DNA from 4 places in the Vibrio kasasachensis genome. Region 2 is predicted to be linked to each of the others. Evidence: predicted binding sites of a transcription regulator. Region 2 holds the regulator's gene; each other region holds the start of a gene.
The links. The regulator PurR, encoded in region 2, represses purine synthesis genes. The targets are predictions, from matches to a motif close to TNANGNAAACGTTTNCNTNA.
Positions count from the first base shown of each region.

Region 1: purL (phosphoribosylformylglycinamidine synthase) is a predicted target of PurR. The motif match lies at 1,281-1,300, and genes of this name have one in related genera.
Region 3: glyA (serine hydroxymethyltransferase) is a predicted target of PurR. The motif match lies at 1,674-1,693, and genes of this name have one in related genera.
Region 4: folD (bifunctional methylenetetrahydrofolate dehydrogenase/methenyltetrahydrofolate cyclohydrolase FolD) is a predicted target of PurR. The motif match lies at 1,754-1,773, and genes of this name have one in related genera.

Region 1 covers NZ_JAKJTB010000020.1:8,441-11,654, forward strand. The annotation lists gene mltF (membrane-bound lytic murein transglycosylase MltF) at 1-1,055, opposite strand, end outside; gene purL (phosphoribosylformylglycinamidine synthase) at 1,441-3,214, shown strand, end outside.
Region 2 covers NZ_JAKJTB010000015.1:101,899-105,112, forward strand. The annotation lists gene L4C38_RS13220 (TVP38/TMEM64 family protein) at 1-181, opposite strand, end outside; gene L4C38_RS13225 (TfoX/Sxy family DNA transformation protein) at 287-880, opposite strand; cyclic di-GMP riboswitch class I at 993-1,075, opposite strand; gene purR (HTH-type transcriptional repressor PurR) at 1,227-2,231, opposite strand; gene torD (molecular chaperone TorD) at 2,433-3,086, opposite strand.
Region 3 covers NZ_JAKJTB010000008.1:99,041-102,254, reverse strand. The annotation lists gene L4C38_RS00790 (hypothetical protein) at 1-89, shown strand, start outside; gene glyA (serine hydroxymethyltransferase) at 367-1,617, opposite strand; gene treC (alpha,alpha-phosphotrehalase) at 2,009-3,214, opposite strand, start outside.
Region 4 covers NZ_JAKJTB010000008.1:290,044-293,257, forward strand. The annotation lists gene L4C38_RS01735 (NupC/NupG family nucleoside CNT transporter) at 1-671, shown strand, start outside; gene folD (bifunctional methylenetetrahydrofolate dehydrogenase/methenyltetrahydrofolate cyclohydrolase FolD) at 828-1,685, opposite strand; tRNA gene L4C38_RS01745 (tRNA-Arg) at 1,888-1,964, shown strand; gene L4C38_RS01750 (SDR family NAD(P)-dependent oxidoreductase) at 2,176-2,913, opposite strand; gene L4C38_RS01755 (NAD(P)H-dependent oxidoreductase) at 3,001-3,214, opposite strand, start outside.

The sequences.
Region 1 (3,214 bases), on a different contig from region 2:
TTGGTAACACCAACGCTTTTCGCGGTAGGTAGAGTCAGCATCATCATACCGCGTACCCCTGTTGGTGATCTTGCTACCGGATTCCAGTGCGATTCTTGGTACGCCAGCGCAGCAATTAAGCGCCAATCAAACTCTTTTGAGTATTCTTTAAATAGCGGTGCCCATTTAGGAAGTTTTTTGTCTAGCGCGCGGATGAATGCACGGGTATCGACATAATCAAAGGTGCCGATATGACCGATGTATTTTTCTTCAAGTTGCGCTAAGTCACCTGATTGTTTTATATGACCAAAATACTCGATGACCATGGCGTAGAGGCTTTCATCATCAGAGCGACGTAAAAACCATGAGGTTGGTTGATCTTCCGTCAATTCGAATGCCGTTGCTACATCAGGGTAGATTCGCTGGGAAAGTGATACTTCGACGGAATCTGCTACCGTAAAACGTACTTTACCTTCGGACACTTGTTTAAGCAGGTCACTCACATCAGCTGAACGATCAATAGCGAACTGAAAACTAGGGTGCTCACTTTTAATTTTGCTCAAGGTTTGATCAAAGTGGGAATCAACCACAATGGTCACAACCGGCTTGCCATCGTTCTGCTCAATTAATGTATCTTGTTTTTTAAGCAGTTGGCTTAAATTACGTGGTCGCCAATGTCCTTTTTTGTAGATCAACTGTTGGCTGACATAGTAGTAAGCGGGTCCGGCTCTAAAACGTTTTAATCTCTCTGGCGATTGGGTTAGACCAGCGGCGATAATATCAATCTCACCATTTTCTAGCGCAGGATAAAGATTGGAAATTTGATAAGCGGGTTTCATTTCGAGGCGAACACCAAGTTCTTGCGCGAACTGACGTGCAATTTCGTAGTCTAGACCAGCAGGACCATCAGGACCTATGTAGTATGAAAGCTGATTATTTAATGTGCCTACACGTAAAACGCCGCGTTCACGAATTTGATCTAAATCGCTTTTTGGTGCCGATTCGATCTGGCAACCGACCAGCATGACAGCGCTGATTGCGAATAAGAGATAAGCTCGTACTTTATTAATCATCATTCATAGTGTCTCGTACTTCATGTACGGCATTTATATCAGAGTAGACGGGTAAGGCAAAGTAAAGCTGAAGCTATCGCGAGCATGGCTTTATTTTTCTGTCATATGTGACAAATTTACGTTTAGTATCTGTGGCTTGTGTAGTCGCTTTAAGCTAAGCAATGTCAGGTGGGATAAGCGTTGAATCATAATAGCTAAATATGCTGTATTTCAAATTTGACAAAAAAATAAAGCAAACGTTTGCTTTTAGTGTTACATCACAAAAATAAATCCTTTATAATGCGCCCGAAACCAGAGATGAAATCGGTATAAGTTGTCGGTAGGTTGCCAGTAACTATCTGAATTTATTCCAATATCACCTTAATCAATTGCAGAGAGACCTAAGCACATGAGAATTTTGCGTGGCTCCCCAGCTCTTTCCGAGTTTCGTGTTAACAAGCTACTAGAACTTTGCCGTGAACAGCAGTTGCCTGTGAACGGTATTTACGCCGAGTTTATGCACTTTGCTAATTTGTCGTCGGATCTAGATGCTTCAGACTTAGACAAGCTTGAAAAGCTACTTACCTATGGTCCAACGATTGAAGAGCATGAACCACAAGGTTTGTTGCTTATCGTGACACCACGTCCAGGGACTATCTCTCCGTGGTCTTCAAAGTCGACGGACATTGCCCGTAACTGTGGCTTAGACAAAGTAAAACGTCTTGAACGCGGCACGGCTTATTATGTGGAATCTTCCGTCCCCCTTTCTGATGAGCAAATTCAAACAATCAAAGCGCTCATTCATGACCGCATGATGGAAACGGTATTCACCGAATTTGAAGCGGCTGATGCGCTGTTTAATGTATCAGAACCGGCTCCAGTGGCAGAGGTTGATATCTTAGCTGGTGGTCGTCTCGCACTTGAAAAAGCAAACGTTTCCCTTGGTCTTGCACTGGCAGAAGACGAAATTGATTACTTGGTTGAGAGCTTTATCAAATTGGGTCGCAACCCAAAAGATATTGAATTGATGATGTTTGCGCAGGCAAACTCAGAACACTGCCGACACAAAATCTTTAATGCAGACTGGACTATCGACGGTATCGATCAAGATAAGTCTCTATTTAAGATGATTAAGAACACATTCGAAATCACACCGGAATACGTGTTATCTGCTTATAAAGATAATGCCGCGGTAATGACGGGTTCAAAAGTGGGTCGATTCTTCCCAGATCCTGAAACGCGTCAGTACAACTATCATCATGAAGACGCACATATCTTGATGAAGGTAGAAACTCATAACCACCCAACCGCTATTTCGCCATGGCCAGGAGCATCAACCGGTTCTGGTGGTGAAATCCGTGATGAGGGCGCAACTGGTATTGGTGGCAAACCGAAAGCGGGTCTGGTGGGCTTTACCACTTCAAATTTACGTATTCCGGGTTTTGAACAACCATGGGAAACGGATTTTGGTAAACCGGGTCGTATTGTTAATGCGTTGGATATCATGCTAGATGGCCCACTTGGTGGCGCGGCATTTAACAACGAATTTGGTCGTCCTAACTTGCTTGGGTACTTCCGTACATATGAAGAGAAGGTTACTTCTCATGCAGGCGAAGAAGTACGTGGTTACCACAAACCAATCATGATTGCTGGTGGATTGGGTAATATCCGTGACCAACACGTGCAGAAGAAAGAGATCCCAGTAGGCGCGAAGCTTATCGTGCTTGGCGGTCCTGCGATGAACATCGGTCTTGGCGGCGGCGCGGCTTCTTCAATGGCGTCAGGGCAATCGGCAGAAGATTTAGATTTTGCTTCGGTACAACGTGAGAATCCAGAGATGGAGCGTCGTTGTCAGGAAGTGATTGATCGCTGTTGGCAACTTGGCGAGCAGAATCCAATTGCATTTATCCACGATGTGGGTGCGGGCGGTATTTCAAATGCGCTTCCAGAATTAGTCGATGATGGCGAACGTGGTGGTAAGTTCCAATTACGTGATGTACCAAATGATGAGCCAGGCATGAGCCCGCTAGAGATTTGGTGTAATGAATCGCAAGAGCGATATGTACTGGCTGTAGCTGTGGAAAACATGGCTGAGTTTGACGCGATCTGTAAACGTGAACGTGCGCCCTATGCAGTAGTTGGCGAAGCGACAGAAGAACGTCATTTGACGTTGGAAGATACGC
Region 2 (3,214 bases):
CGATTGCAACATAGGCAAAAAAGTAGCTCAGGGCTGCGAGTACGAAGTTCTGTTCGATAAATGCACTCAGTGCAGCTTGTTGGGCTTTGGCATTAGTCAGCGTAAGTTGATCACCAAATTGCGTGATCAGCAGGGCAATTAACGCGACGAGAAATACTCCGATAACAAGCTTCTTATTCATTTTTTTCTCCTGAACTTGATGTTCATTTACTATCTTGTTGAATAAGAACCGTAAAGCCAACGAAAACTTTCAAAAAAAAACCAGCGATTATCGCTGGCTTAGAGTTTAGTTATGCAACCTTGAAAGTAATTCATCCCGACGAGATTGCGGAACCACTGACCAGTGTGTTCCTTTTATTGCACCTTCAAGCGACCACAATAGCTCAAGGCTTATTTCACTAACGTGTGACTCTCGAATAGCCTTGTAAGCTTCAAGAGAGCCAGTTTGTTCGAGTTGCTTAACGTTGTCGATACCGACTTTCTTAAGCATTCGTTCTGTCGCCAGTCGTAAATTGGGTAAATCCTTGATGCGAGTTGGTTTGGCTTCAGCTTGAGTAGACTTTTCGCTTTGTGCTTTAACAAGCGCTTCACGAGCAACTTGCAGTGTTTGGTCACAATCGTCCTGCCATTCTTCACTTAAAGCAAAGTATTTGGTCACAACAGGGAACCCACGCTTGTGATACACGTACGGCTCTAGACCTTGTTGTTTAAACTGCTTAGTGAGTGTGTTGTCGGCACGAATATGAAGTTTGTCGTGTACAACTAGCGCAAACATTGTTTCGTCTGCGAAGATCCCAAACCCACCAAACATAGAGCGAGATTTAATACGACCTAGTGGCTGAAATAGCCTCATTGAGTCTTTAAGTATTGGTTTATCCATTCAGTACTTTCTCGGTGTATGTGTATAATAATACGCCACCAAATCAGGTCCGAGAGAATAGCAGCTAATGCAGAAATCAGGAGAGTAATCCGTTAACGAGTGCATTTCTACCATCGGTAACCCCGCTGCCATACATAATGTTTAGGCCGGTGGCTTTGCGTCCCATCTTTTCAGAATGGTTTGCCCTGTGCGTGACTTAATTTGCTTTGCTAAAGATTAAGATACTTCGACATAGAAGTATTACAACACTATGAGATATTTGTGATCCTAATGCAAGAATTAAGTTGAATGTGAAAAGCAATAGCTGATGTGATGACCATCAGCTATTGTTATAGGAATCATTAGCTTAGTTTATTTTAGCTACTGTAGAGCGTTCAACGATTTCTGGATGCATTTCAAATATTCGTTTGTCGTGTTCTTTATCTTTAATTCGCTCAAGTAAGATTTCAAACGCATTTTTACCGACACGACGTTTTGGTTGGTGAACTGTAGTTAATGGCGGAGAGAAGTACTCAGCCAGTTCAATGTTATCGTAACCAATGACAGACATATCTTCAGGAACACGGATGCCATTTTGCTGTAGGCGGCTCATTAAACCAAGTGCCATCGTATCATTGAAGCAGAAAATTGCGGTAGGGCGCTTATCCATAGCAACGATTTTGTCCGCAGCTAGCACAGCTGTGTCACATTCGAAGTTGCCTTCTAGAATCCAATCTTCGTCCACGGGTAAGTTAGCTTCTGCCATAGCACGCTTGAAGCCTTGAATACGTTCCTGACATGCAGCTTTCTCAAAGTGACCACTTAAACAGGCAATATCGGTGTGACCATGTTTAATTAGGTACTTCGTTGCGAGGTAACCACCTTCTTCTGAGTTGTCGATGATTTTGTCGGCTTGCGAACTTTCAGGACCCCAATCCATGACCACTTTTGGAATATCTTTGTGACGATTAAGCATCTCACTCAATTCTTCAGTGAAATCTGAACACATAACTAAAATACCATCGACACGCTTTTCAGCCAACATACGGACATAGTCACGTTGTTTCTCGTAGATACCACCGGTATTGCACAGAATTAAGGTATAACCTTGGCGATAACAGTAGCTTTCTACACCATCAATCACTTCAGAAAAGAATAAGTTTGTAGATTGAGTAACCAGCATACCAATGGTGCGCGTGCTGTTACATTTCAAACTACGAGCTACGGCACTAGGAGCGTAGTTTAGCTCTTGTACTGCTTCCATTACACGTTCTTGAGTTGTTTCTGCAACAAAGCGAGTTTTGTTAATTACGTGCGAGACTGTTGTTGTTGAAACGCCCGCGAGACGCGCAACATCTTTTATAGTGGCCATAAGGTGTGATCCTATTTATAGTTGCCACCTAGCTATTCACATTCTTGAATAAATTGGCAGGAAGTATTAGAAATACAAAAACCGCTTTTTTACAGCGGTTTGCACTTGATTCATATTTTTTATCGTTTTCGGTTACGATTTTAGACCGCATCGTCGCCAGTAGCAAACGAAAACCTTTTCCCATCAAACGGAAGTCGGATTTTAGTCGGCTTCACCAACAAGATAGTCGCAATCAAGGTTTAGGAATGCAACCAGAAGCGATACAACCGCAGAGTAGAAGCCAAACGAGTCTAAACTTTGGCTCTTTGCTGAGAATTTTGGTACCCAGTTAAGAATATGTTGACGAATAAAGGATTCTTGTTCGATGAGCGCATCATTTAAATGACGCTCCTGCTCAAGTTCATTTGAGCGAATAATCATATTACCTAAGAGGTCGAGTTCGATGGCAATATGGTCAGCAGGTTCATTCATCTCTTTATTGATCGCAACACCGTGTTGAATGAGCAGTGCTTCCATCTCTATCGCGGGTTCATCATGTAATAGACCGCTCTTACCCACATACATAGAGGCATAAGGTAATGCTGATTCCTTGTCTGACTTTAAAAATAAGTCACAAAAATCAGCGGCAAGTTCAAGTTGTCCATCCTCGCGATCGATCTGACGATTTAGCGCGTCAACAAGTCGATCAATTGCGGGTTTTAGTGTTGGGTTTTCACCAAGACCAGCTAGGAAGCTGCGAATTTCAGGGCTTTGATATTGAACTAGTTCTGCCTCTGTAAGCTCTTTGGCAAACAAACTAGAAAACCACCAGTAAATTTCTGCACGCTTTTCATTAAAAGCTTTTAGTTCTTGCATCTGATAATGCTCCAAGTTTTCGTACTGTTAGTATTTTAGCGAAGAAAAATGAATAGCGATAACGCATGTTGTGACTAAATGGGTCAAAAAATGGCAAAATGTTAACAACTAAGCTAGGTTTGTTTTGA
Region 3 (3,214 bases), on a different contig from region 2:
ACGGCGAAGGATTGGGAAAGTTTAGCGAAAGCTCTCGATATTACTCATTCAAATGTAAATCTGGCACACTGCTGAGCATTTACAAGTAGTGGCAAACGCCGCTAGAAACACAAAAGGAGCCCTAAGGCTCCTTATACCCAAGAAACTTGAAGGTGCAGGTAGGCGGCAAGTAAGAAAGTCCCCTGAGCATAGGTGAACTATGTGATTGGGGCGCGCGAACACAGCCAACACCGCTGCAACTTCAAGTATGACGGATATATCAAACTATTTTCAAATTGAATGGCTTTTACTTCAAGGAAAAGGCGCGCAGTTTACCGTTGTAAACGAGCACCTTTGACACAGAAATAGAATCATTCAAGCAGAAAATTAGGCGTAAACTGGTAGACGCTTACAAATTTCAAGCACTTTAGCTTTCGTAGCTTGAGTAACATCATTATTGCCGATGTTATCTAGGACGTCACACATCCAGTTTGCCAGGTCTTTTGAATCTTCTACGCTAAAGCCACGGCGAGTAATAGCTGGCGTACCAACACGTATACCTGATGTTACAAACGGGCTACGTGGATCATTTGGTACAGAGTTTTTGTTTACCGTTATATTCGCTGCGCCTAACGCTGCATCTGCATCTTTACCTGTGATGTCTTTGTCGATTAAATCAACAAGGAACAAGTGGTTCTCAGTGCTGTTAGATACGATCTTATAACCACGTTCTTGGAACTGAGCTACCATAGCTTTTGCGTTCTGTACTACGCGCGCTTGATATGCTTTAAATTCCGGTTCCATCGCTTCTTTGAACGCCACCGCTTTACCAGCGATTACGTGCATTAATGGACCACCTTGACCACCAGGGAATACAGCTGAGTTCAGCTTCTTGTACATGTCTTCGCCAGCATTAGACAGGATCAGACCACCACGAGGACCAGCTAGCGTTTTGTGCGTTGTTGTTGATACTACGTGTGCATGTGGTACCGGTGTTGGGTATACACCAGCTGCAATTAGACCCGCTACGTGCGCCATATCAACAAACAGGAACGCGTTTACTTTGTCTGCGATTTCACGCATGCGTTTCCAATCAACGATTTGTGAGTATGCAGAAAAGCCACCGATGATCATCTTCGGTTTATGCTCAATTGCCAACGCTTCCATTTCGTCGTAGTTGATTTGACCAGCTTCATCGATGCCGTAAGGAATAACGTTGTAGTGTTTACCAGAGAAGTTTACTGGTGAACCGTGCGTTAGGTGACCACCGTGCGCCAAACTCATACCTAAAACGGTATCGCCTGGATTTAATAGCGCCATGTACACTGCACTATTTGCTTGAGAACCTGAGTGAGGTTGAACGTTAGCATATTCACAACCAAACAGTTGGCATGCGCGGTCAATTGCTAGAGTTTCTGCTTTATCAACGTACTCACAACCACCGTAGTAACGCTTGCCTGGGTAACCTTCAGCGTATTTGTTAGTAAGCTGAGAACCTTGGGCTTCCATTACACGTGGGCTTGTGTAGTTTTCAGAAGCGATAAGTTCAATGTGTTCTTCCTGGCGAAGTGTTTCTTCTTGGATAGCTGCGAACAATTCCGCATCGTAATCTGCGATGTTCATATCACGCTTAAGCATCTGTATCTCCTGACTCAGATTTAGACTGAAAGTTGCAAAAAACTGGCAAACGACCCCGACGCAAACGTTTTCGTCACCGTATTGGCGCGCATTTTAACTAATTTGATCTTGGTCATAAAGAGAAAATTTCAATTTTCTCATGCAGTTTTTTCATATTGAATTTCAAGGTTTATCATGTAGACCTAGATTTCATGTGACTTGAGCCACATAAAGCTTCACACCTTGTAAACGACAATTACATAGGTTTACCTCAAATTGCCTTCTCAAGCTACCGAAAAGCTGATCTTTTCAATACTATGCACACCTTTCGTTCAACCAATCAATAATCTTTGATGGCAAAAAATACACGTAGAGAATACCCAACAGCGATTCAAGAGAGAATTGCTGCTAGTTATTTCTCTATCAGCAGGATTCTTGTTTCATAGGGACGCAATGCTACCATGCTACCTTCAAGTTGAAACGCTTGATTGTCATAGTTAGTGAGTAAGCACTTCGCATTCGCGAGTTCAATATTCGCTGGGAGCTCACACTGAGCTTGCTCAGCATAATAGTTACTAATGGAAATAAGCTGCTGCGTGGCACTCTCTCGCAAATAGACATAACACTGATTGTCTTGTGGCAACAAATCTTGGAACGAGCCTTGAGTAATCACAGGCTGCTGTTTACGTAGTTCAATCAATCTTTTGTAGAAGTAAAACACTGAGTTTGTGTCTTTCAATGCGGCTTGCGCATTAAGATGTAAGTAGTTACTTGCAACCTCAAGCCAAGGCGTACCTTGAGAAAAGCCAGCGTGCAATGAATCATCCCATTGCATAGGTGCGCGGGAATTATCACGCGATTTTTGCGTTAAAATCGCCATCATTTCATCATGGCTCACACCTTGCTGGTTAACCATAATGTCGTACATATTGGTACTTTCAACATCTTGATATTGGCTGATCTCTTGATAACCTGGGTTGGTCATACCCAGCTCTTCACCTTGGTAGATATACGGTGTGCCTTGCATCATATGCAGTGATGCTGCGAGCATTTTTGCTGATTCAACTCGGTATTGTTGATCATCGCCTAAGCGGCTCACAACGCGGGGCTGGTCATGGTTACACCAAAATAGCGCCCCCCAACCATTACCACTTAAGCCAGTTTGCCAATGATTGAAAATCTGCTTTAGTTGAATGAAATCAAATGGCGCATTACTCCACTTCTCACCGTTTGGGTAATCGACTTTCAGGTGATGAAAGTTAAACACCATAGACAATTCTCTACCATCCAGTGCCGAATATTGCTGGCAATGCTCCAGTATTGTCGATGACATTTCCCCCACGGTGACACTGCCATATTTTTGGAACACCGCTTGGCTGATCTCTTGCAAATATTCATGCACTCGGGGACCGTCAGTATAGAAACGGCGCCCGTCACCAATATCATCATTGGGGAAATCTTGCTGCTTTGAAATCAAGTTAATGACATCTAAACGAAAACCATCCACGCCTTTTTCAGCCCAAAAACTAATTACTTTTTTTACTTCTTCCCGCACGGCTGAATTTTCCCAATTTAAGTCCGCTTGTTCAGTAGCAAATAGATGCAGATAATATTGGTT
Region 4 (3,214 bases), on a different contig from region 2:
TAGTCGGTTATGCCTCATTAGGGGTTGATCTGAACTACCTGATTGCTGCGGCATTTATGTCTGCGCCAGCAGGTTTGTTGATGGCAAAAATCATGATGCCAGAAAGCGAAACACTGGCACCGGAAGTTGAGCTAGAAAACGTTGAGATGCCAAAAGCAACTAACGTAGTTGAAGCTATGGCTGATGGCGCAATGGCAGGCTTGCGCATTGCAGTGGCAGTTGGCGCGACCTTGTTGGCTTTTGTTAGCGTGATTGCACTTCTGAATGGCATGTTAGGCTGGGCTGGTGGTTTAGTTGGTATCGACCTAAGCTTTGAGCTGATCCTTGGCTATTTGTTTGCCCCTGTAGCTTGGCTACTGGGTGTGCCATGGAGCGAAGCGACCATCGCAGGCTCTCTAATTGGTAATAAGATCGTTGTGAATGAGTTCGTAGCCTTCATTCAATTGATGGAAGTTAAACCATTACTGAGTGAGCACTCACAAGCGATTGTGACATTTGCGCTATGTGGTTTTGCCAATATTTCGACTATGGCGATGCTGATTGGTGGCTTGGGCAGTATTGTTCCAGAAAAGCGCACCTTTATCTCTCAATATGGTTTCCGCGCAATTGCTGCGGGTGTAATGGCGAACCTAATGAGTGCCTCTTTGGCGGGTGTGATTTTATCTCTCTAGTTTGCTCATTGATTATCAAAGCTAGCGAAACCCGCGAATACTCCTTCTGGACAATTGGGTATTCGTGATTCGCTTAGCTTGATTCTTCTAGCCTAAATAAAAAAGGGATGACAATGTCATCCCTTTTTTCAATTCAACTATTTGGTGTGGAGCCAGTTACTTAGTATGGAACTGCTCACACGCAAGCATAGTGTTCTCAATAAGGCTTGCAACCGTCATAGGCCCCACGCCACCAGGAACAGGGGTAATAAAGCTCGCGTTTTCTTTGGCTTTATCGTATTCCACATCACCAACTAGCTTGCCAGATTCTAAGCGGTTAATACCCACATCAACCACAACCGCACCTTTCTTAATCCACTCACCAGGAATGAAATTAGGCTTACCGACTGCTACCACCACAACATCAGCCTGACGAATGTGACTTTCCAAATCTTTGGTAAAACGATGACAGGTAGTTGTAGTACAACCCGCCAGTAACAACTCTAGCGTCATTGGACGACCAACAATGTTGGATGCACCAACGACCACAGCGTGTTTACCGCGTAGATCGATGTTGTAACGACCCAGCAGGGTAATAATACCCTTAGGTGTACAAGAGCGTAGCTTAGGAATGCGTTGTGCAAGGCGACCTACGTTGTATGGGTGGAAACCATCAACATCTTTTTCTGGGTGGATGTGTTCTAACACGTGTGTGGTGTCGATACCGGCAGGTAATGGGAGCTGAACCAAAATGCCATCGATCGTATCATCACCATTCAACTCATCGATTAGACTTAATAACTTGTCTTCTGTCGTGGTGGTTGGCAGGTCGAATGACTTGGATATAAAGCCCACTTCTTCACATGCACGGCGCTTGCTGCCTACATATACTTGTGAAGCGGCATCTTCACCCACTAGAATTACGGCCAAACCGGGAGCACGTAAACCAACTTCTTTGCGAGCCTTTACCCGTGCAGCGACTTCAGAACGCACAGTTTGCGATATCAACGTTCCATCTATGTTTTGAGCAGTCATGTCTTTCCTTCAGAATCGAATGGCGAGAAATACGCGATGCATTGTCGCAAAAAAATTAATAAACTTCTATAAGCAAACGTTTGCGTCGGGTTGTTTTTAATCAGTAATACTCATAATGCACTTTTTTTAAGCATTCAGGTCGGAATGTTATTAAAATCCCTTGTGTTACCCGTTCTAACTCGTATAATCCTGTCCCTGTAGCGCGCCCTTAGCTCAGCTGGATAGAGCACGTCCCTTCTAAGGATGTGGTCGCAGGTTCGAATCCTGCAGGGCGTACCACATATTTAAAGACCCCGATAACTCAATGAGTTGTCGGGGTTTTTGCTATCTGGTGGCGCCGAACCACCACTATTCACCTTCCAATCAGTGAACGTTAACAAGTTAGCTAACGGATTTATGCCCCAAGGCAAGTTGCAACGAGTATTGTACAGTTGCAAGTAATTTGATTATCCCTATCTGAGCGAACAACTAAAACTATCTCTGAGTTTCGTTACAGTAAATAACCGCCACCGGCTTGAACACACTGACCTGTGATCCAACCAGCGCGGTTATCAGCAAGTAACATGACGGCGTTTGCGATATCTTTAGGAGCGCCTAAGCGTCCCATTGGTGTTTGCGCGATGATCATCCCCAACATTTGCTCGTTTGCCTTAACTTCTTCGGTGATATCTGTGTCTGTAAGACCAGGTGCAACCGCATTGATTCGTATACCCATTGGGCCAAGTTCTACTGCAAGTAATCGAGTGGCATGCTCCACTGCAGCTTTTGAGGAAGCGTAAGCTGCAACGCCTGGCATCATTCCACTTGCCGTTACAGACGAAATATTGATCACCGTACCTTTAGTTTCAGCAAGGTGAATGGTTGCTTCTCGGATCAGTGCCAAAGGCGCAAATACATTGGTACGATAAATATTTTCAATAATGTCATCCGTTGTTTGTGATAGTGGTCCCATGCTGCCTGTTCCCGCGTTGTTAACGACTACATCTAGTTGTCCAAACTGGCTAATCACTTCATCAATAATTCGGCTAGCCTCACCGCTTTCACTGATATCACTGACAATGGCATAGCATTGCGTTCCTAATTCTTGTGCTGTTTGTTCAAGTACTTCCTGTCTGCGCCCCGTTATGATTACTGTGGCGCCTTTTGCAATAAAAGCCGATGCGGTTGCTCTACCAATGCCAGTTCCTCCCCCTGTAACCAATACTATTTTTTTCTCAAAATTTTCCATTCTATTCTCCAAATTCCAAATAATTGGCTGCTCTCGACTACAAAGTGCAACCGATAGGGTAAGTTGTGTACCTTTGTTTAAGCTTCTTTATAAGATCCCTTCATGAGACTTGAGGTGTGGCTTGGTTATATAAGTAATTAGCTTGCTAGTGCTGGCATTGAGTTTGGTTTTGTCTCGACTCATTGCGCTGTGAAATACAAACGGAGGTAAATAGTGCATGCCGATCATTTTTGCTGTTTGTTCAAAGGGAGTGAGGAATTCATTCATGCTAAAGTGATTATATGAACTTGGCTGAAAGCTC